Regions from separate parts of the Streptosporangium sp. NPDC050284 genome, predicted to be linked through region 2. Evidence: riboswitches for the same ligand, from Rfam matches in the RefSeq annotation. Region 2 holds a riboswitch; the other holds the start of a gene.
The links. A riboswitch is a leader RNA that binds a small molecule or an ion and turns the genes downstream of it on or off. The one in region 2 is predicted to bind S-adenosylmethionine.
Positions count from the first base shown of each region.

Region 1: linked by a shared signal. The riboswitch ahead of ACIBH4_RS31430 (aminotransferase class V-fold PLP-dependent enzyme) and the one ahead of ACIBH4_RS27210 (glutathione S-transferase C-terminal domain-containing protein) in region 2 are both predicted to bind S-adenosylmethionine.

Region 1 is NZ_JBITIZ010000016.1:95,458-98,815, reverse strand. It holds gene ACIBH4_RS31440 (cytochrome P450) at 1-752, opposite strand, end outside; gene ACIBH4_RS31435 (TerC family protein) at 772-1,728, opposite strand; SAM riboswitch class IV at 1,971-2,086, shown strand; gene ACIBH4_RS31430 (aminotransferase class V-fold PLP-dependent enzyme) at 2,139-3,358, shown strand, end outside.
Region 2 is NZ_JBITIZ010000012.1:198,100-201,457, forward strand. It holds gene ACIBH4_RS27195 (ATP-binding cassette domain-containing protein) at 1-402, shown strand, start outside; gene ACIBH4_RS27200 (ABC transporter permease) at 480-1,232, shown strand; gene ACIBH4_RS27205 (DUF402 domain-containing protein) at 1,253-1,774, opposite strand; SAM riboswitch class IV at 1,827-1,939, shown strand; gene ACIBH4_RS27210 (glutathione S-transferase C-terminal domain-containing protein) at 1,979-2,914, shown strand; gene ACIBH4_RS27215 (FAD/NAD(P)-binding protein) at 2,911-3,358, shown strand, end outside.

The DNA of each region.
Region 1 (3,358 bases), on a different contig from region 2:
CCGGTGACGTTCACGGTGGCCTCGTGTCCGGCGTTGAGCAGCAGCACGCAGGTGCCGACCAGCTCCTCCTCGGTGAGTCTGTCGCCCCCGTCTGCCACCAGGGCGAGCGCGCTGATCAGGTCGTCACCGGGGTCGGCCCTGCGGGCACGGGCCAGCTCGACGAGATAGGCGGAGAACTCCTCGGCCGCCCGTACGGCGGTGTGCTGGGCCTCGACCGACGGCTGGAGCTCGTACATGCCGCAGATGTCGGCCGACCAGGGGCGCAGCAGGTGCCGGTCGGCCTCGGGGATGCCGAGCATCTCGGCGATCACGGTGACCGGGAGCGGCTCGGCGACCTCGGCGATCAGGTCGCCTCCGCCGCGCTCGACGAAGACGTCCACGAGTTCCTCGGCCATGCGGGCGATCTTGGGACGGAGCGCCTGGACCATGCGAGGGGTGAACGCCTTCGAGACCAGCCGCCGGAGCCTGGTGTGCACCGGTGGCTCGACGTCGAGCATCCCTGCCCTGATCACCCGCCAGAACGGGTCCTGGAACTCGGGGTCGTCCGGCCTGCCGAACTCCTGGTGCGAGGCCACGTGCAGGTAGGACCGGCCGAGCCTGCGGTCTCGCAGCAGCGCGTTGACGTCGGCGTGCCTCGCCACCAGCCACTGGCCGGTCGGCTCGAAGAAGCCGACCGGCCGCTCCCGCCTCAGCTCGTCGTAGACGTCATAGGGATGGGCGACGAATTCCGGATTCCAGGGATCAAAGCGCACGTAATCATCGTAATCCTGGTCAGGAGTCGGCTCGCTTGGCCAAATTTCCCTTTTCGGTTGATTCGTCCACTCCGCCCGTAGGAGCGGTCTGGCTCGCCGGAACCCCCTGAGCCACCGGAGCCTCCGAACCGGCCCGGTGTGTAGGGTCCGCCGAATCCCTCGGGTCCTTCCGGTCCGTGCTGTCCGTGCTGTCCGTGCCGTCCACCGAGTCCGTACGACCCGCCTGGCCCTCGGCACCGTAGCGAGAACGCAGCTCGACCGGCTTACGCCTGCCCGCCTTGCCGCGCACCCGGATGTTCAACAGCTCCACCAGCAGCGAGAACGCCATCGCGAAGTAGATGTAGCCCTTGGGGATGTGCTGCTCGAACCCCTCGGCGATGAGCACGACGCCGATCAGCACCAGGAAGGACAGGGCGAGCATCTTGATGCTCGGGTGCCGGTCCACGAAGCGGCTGATCGGCCCGGAGGCGATCAGCATCACGATGACCGAGACGATGACGGCCGCGATCATGACGCCCAGCTCGTCGACCATGCCGACCGCGGTGATCACCGAGTCGAGCGAGAAGACGACGTCGAGGATCATGATCTGGATGATCACCGAGGTGAAGGACGCGGACACCTTGCCCTCGGAGTGGTGGGAGTCCCCCTCCAGGCTGCCGTGCATCTCGTGGACGCTCTTGCCCAGCAGGAACAGTCCTCCGAGTATCAGGATCAGGTCGCGCCCCGATATCCCCTGCCCGAAGACCTCGAACATCGGCGTCGTGAGCCTCACCACCCACGACAGCGCGAACAACAGGAGGAGACGGCTGAGCAGGGCGACGGAAATACCGATCTTGCGTGCCCTGTCACGCTGCGCGGGCGGGAGCTTGCCCACCAGGATCGAGATGAAGATGATGTTGTCGATCCCCAGGACGATCTCCAGGGCGACAAGGGTGAAAAAACCTATCCATATCTCGGGGTTGGTCACCCAATCCATGGCCTTCTCCTTCTTCGACCGATTTCTTCGGCCAACGCTCGAACGCGCGATCATTCAGCCGGCTGAACCTTCTTCGGCTGACTCCAGGACGACCGGGAAAGGCCCCGAGTTCCTTCCTTTCGTCACAACTTCGCCGTCAATTCGCCGGACGCTCCCAGGCGCCCGCTCCTGCCCCGGATACCGGGTTGATCACCTTTCGGACTTGCGAGCCACCGCGGGGCGTCGGTTATAGTGCCTCCGTAGGTCATGAGTGCCAGTGACAAGCCCCGGCTCGCTGGCCGGCAACCCTCGCGTCCGCGGCGGGGTGCCCCGGGTGAGGACCTGGTCCGGCACGAGGTGTGCCGGGCAAGCGCGGGCTCCAGGCACCTATGCCATGGGTTGGGGTCCGATGACCTCGAAGGAGCCATGGCGTGTCCACCCTCACGATCCACACCCCCGTCACCTCGGCCACCACCGCCGTCCCCGAGACCCGCGCGTCCGGTGACCGGCCGATCCCGGCCGTGCTCGGCTCGGACCTGGAGGTCCCGGTCAGGGGCGGCAGGCTCGTCCGCTACGCCAACCTCGACTACGCCGCGAGCGCCCCCTGTCTGGAGCCGGTGAGCGCCGCCGTCGCCGCCGCGCTCCCGGCCTACTCCAGCGTCCACCGCGGCGCCGGGTACGCGTCCCAGCTGACCACGGCCCGCTACGAGCAGGCCAGGCACACGGTGCGGGCCTTCGTCGGCGCCCGCCCCGACGACTCGGTGATCTTCACCCGCAACACCACGGACGCGACCAACCTGCTGGCCCGCAGCCTGCCCGAGGGCACCACCGCCGTGGTCTTCGACACCGAGCACCACGCCTCGCTGCTGCCCTGGGAGCGGGTCGTGCGGCTCGCGGCCCCCGCCTTCCCCGGCGAGGCCGTCCGCGCCGTCGACGACACCCTCGCCTCGATCGACGGCCCCAAGCTGCTTGTCGTGACCGCCGCCTCCAACGTCACCGGGGAGCTGTGGCCGATCGCCGCGCTCGCCCACATCGCCCACCGCCACGGTGCCCGCGTCCTCGTCGACGCCGCGCAGCTCGTCCCGCACCGCCGCCTCAACCTGACGGCCCTCGACCTGGACTACGTGGTCTTCTCCGGCCACAAGCTCTACGCGCCGTTCGGCACGGGCGCGCTGATCGGCCGTTCCGACTGGCTCGCCGACGCCGAGCCGTACCTGCGGGGCGGCGGCGCGGCGAAGGCCGTGAACGACGACGACACCGAGTGGCACGACGACCCGGAGGCGCGGCACGAGGCCGGAACCCCGAACGTGCTGGGCGCCATCGCGCTCGCCGCGGCCTGCGACGCGCTGTCCGCCACCGGCTGGACCCCGCTGGTCCGCGAGGAGGAGCACCTCCTTCGGCGCCTGAGGGCGGGCCTCGCAGGTGTCCCCGGCGTCCACGAGCTCTCCCTGTGGGGCCCGGACCACCCGCGCGTCGGCATCGTCTCCTTCGTGGTGGACGGCTTCACCGCCCGCGAGATCGCCGAGGCCCTGTCCGGCGACTACGGCATCGGGGTCCGCGACGGCAAGTTCTGCGCCCATCCCTTCGTACGGCACCTGCTGGGCGCCAAGGACGGCGGCTGTGACGACGTCACCGCCTCCGCCGTCCGCGC
Region 2 (3,358 bases):
GTCTTCCTCACCACCCAGTACCTGGAGGAGGCCGACGGCCTCGCCGACAGGATCGCGCTGCTCGACGGCGGACGGGTGGTGGCGGAGGGCACCGCCGACGAGCTCAAGGCGAGGGTCGCCGCCTGGCGGCTGAACCTCGTGCTGGCCGACGCCGGCTCGTTCGCCGAGGTGACGCGCCTGCTCGGGGCGCGTGCCGTGCACGCCGATCCCGCCAGGCTCACTGTCGAGGCGGCCACCGACGGGAGCGCCGCGGAGATCCGAGCCCTGCTGGACGAGGTGGATCCGGGGCGTTCGGCGGTCGAGAGGTTCACCGTGCGAGGCGCCACGCTCGACGACGCGTTCCTCGCCCTGACGGACAACCTGACGGACAACCTGACGGACAAGGAGCGGGCCGGTGTCTGACCTCACCGTGATGGACGTCTCGATGAACGGGGAGCGGCGAGTGTCCGGTCCCGTGGTCGAGTGCGGAGGGCGGGCCGGTGTCTGAGCTCGTCGCCTGGCCGGTCATGACCGGCCGCGCCGTCCGCCTGTCGCTGCGCAACCTCGACGCGCTGATCACCTCGTTCCTGTTGCCCGTCATGATCATGCTGATGTTCGTCTACCTGTTCGGCGGCGCGATCCAGACCGGCACCGACTACGTCACCTACGCCGTCCCCGGCGTCCTCGTCATGTGCGCCTCCTACGGCGCCTCCCTGACCGCGGTCGCCGTCAGCCAGGACATGAGCCGGGGGATCGTCGACAGGTTCAGGTCGATGGACGTCGGCGGAGGGGCGTTCCTGGGCGGGCACGTGGCCGCCAGCACCGTGCGCAACCTCACCTCGCTCGTCATCGTGTTCGTCGTCGCGTTCCTGCTCGGCTTCCGGGCGGACGCGGACCTGGCGGGCTGGGCCGCGGCGGCGGGCATCCTGGTGGTGTTCGTCCTGGCCGTCTCCGCGGTCTCCGCCGTGGTCGGCCTGCTGGCCAGGACGCCGGAGGCCGCGGGCGGCTTCACCTTCGCGGTGATGTTCCTGCCCTACCCGAGCAGCGCCTTCGTCCCGGTCCACACCATGCCCACGTGGCTGCACGGGTTCGCGGAGAACCAGCCGGCCACGCCGATCATCGAGTCCGTGCGCGGCCTGCTGCTCGACAGGCCCGTGGGGAGCGACCCGTGGAAGGCGCTGGCCTGGTGCGGCGGTTTCCTGCTGGTCTCGGCCCTGCTGTCCGGCAGGTTGTTCCGCGACCGCGCCCGCTGAGGTCGCCGGAGGGGACGCGCTCAGCCGACCAGGGTGAGCCAGTGCGGCGCGTCCCCGAAGGGGGCGGTGCGGGTGGTGACCGCCTCCATCAGCCAGGCGGCCGAGGCGCGGGCGCTCTCGACCACGTCGGGCGGGTAGGCGTACCTGACCCGGTGCTCCTCGAACTCGTCCTCGTCGTCCAGGAAGACCCGGCTCCGGCGGCCCTTCAGCAGGTTCCCGCGGGTCCTGATCACGTCGAGGTCGAGGTCGATCATGGTGACCTGGCCGTCGCTCCACCGGGGCACCGTGGAGATGTCGCAGTAGATCTCGTGCTTGTGCGGGGCCGTGTTGAACGCGGCCGTCCACCAGGCGTCGCGGGGGAAGAGCATCACGAACGGATGCGGCCAGGCGATCGCGGGCCCGTCGCCCTTGTGGCCGCTGGAGTTGGCCACGCAGCCCGTCCACACCCCGTACTCGTCCTCGCCGAGCAGCAGGCCGCGGTGGTGCCAGTGCAGTGACCCGTCGTACTTGCGGTAGACCACGTTCACGCTCTCATAGGACATTCCTCGACATTAAGGCTTGACAGAGATCTATGTATTTCCTACCTTCTAAATAGGTTAAGAGTGTCAGTGCGAAGCCCCGGCTGGCTGACCGGCAACCCTCGCACCGCGGCGGGGTGCCCCCGGGGGAGACCAGGCGGCACGGTGGGCGTGCCGCAAGCGCGGACCCCTGCACAGGGGTCACCACGACATGTCCGGGAGCGTCAGATGCCGAAGAGCAGCACACTGAACCACGCGAGCCCCGTCGACCTCGACACCCACGGCCACTACCGGCCCGGTGGCAGGCCCGGCCTGCGCTACCCCTTCCAGGGGCGGATCGGCACAACCGCCTTCCCCGCCGAGCCGGGGCGCTACCACCTCTACGTCGCGGCCGTCTGTCCGTACGCACAGCGCGCCGCCATCGTGCGCTCCCTCAAGGGACTCCAGGACGTGGTCTCGCTCTCCTACGTCGACGACGAGCGCGACGGGCGCGGGTGGGCGTTCCGCGAGCGGCGCGGGGCCGACCCGGTCAACGGCTTCACCACCCTGCGGCAGGCGTACGAGGCGACCGAGCCCGGCTTCGACGGGCACGTCTCCGTGCCGGTCCTGTGGGACAGGACGAGCGGCCGCGTCGTCAGCAACAACTTCCCCGACATCACGATCGACCTCGCCACCCGGTTCGGCGGCGACCCCGAGGCCGACCTCTACCCCGAGGAGCTCAGGCCGGAGATCGACGAGCTCAACACGAGGATCTACGAGATCGTCAACACGGCGGCGGGCCGCGTGGCGTCGGCCACCACCGAGACCGCGTACACCGAGGCGCGCGCAGGAGTGATCGCCTTCCTGGCCGAGCTGGACGACCGGCTGGCCGACCGCAGGTACCTGTTCGGCTCGGGAATCACCGAGGCGGACGTGCGGCTCTGGCCGACCCTGCTCCGCTTCGACCTGAGCGACAACCCGGCGGCCAGGATCAGCGAGCGCCCGCTGACCTCCTTCACCAACCTGTGGGCCTACGCCAGGGACCTCTACGCCCACCCCGCCTTCCGCGAGAACACCGACTTCACCGTCATCTCCCCCTTCCGCGGCGAGACCGACACCTGGCGTGTCCCGGTCGAGCCGCTGTACGCCGACTGGGACGAGCCGCACCGCAGAGCCGCCGTATGAGCGCCTCGATCGCCGTCGTCGGCGCGGGACCGACGGGCACCTGCCTGGTGGAGCGGATCTGCGCCAACGCCGCCGACCTGCTCGGCTGGCCGTCGCTGGACGTCCACGTGATCGACCCCCACCCGCCGGGCGGCGGGCGCGTCTGGCGGCGCGACCAGCCGGACCTGCTCTGGATGAACTCCACCGCGGCCGACGTGACGCTCTTCACCGACGAGTCGGTACGGTGCGAGGGACCGATCCGCCCGGGACCCACGCTGGCCGAATGGCTCGGCGGAGACCCCGGCGGGTTCGCCACCCGCCCCGCGCAGAGCGGCTACCTCTCCCACGTCTTCCGCCACGCGGTGGCGACCGCGCCGCGCGGTGTTCGGGTGCACGTGCACGCCACCCGCGCCGTCGACCTCGCCGACATCCCCGGCGGCCAGGCGGTGAGGCTGGCGGACGGCA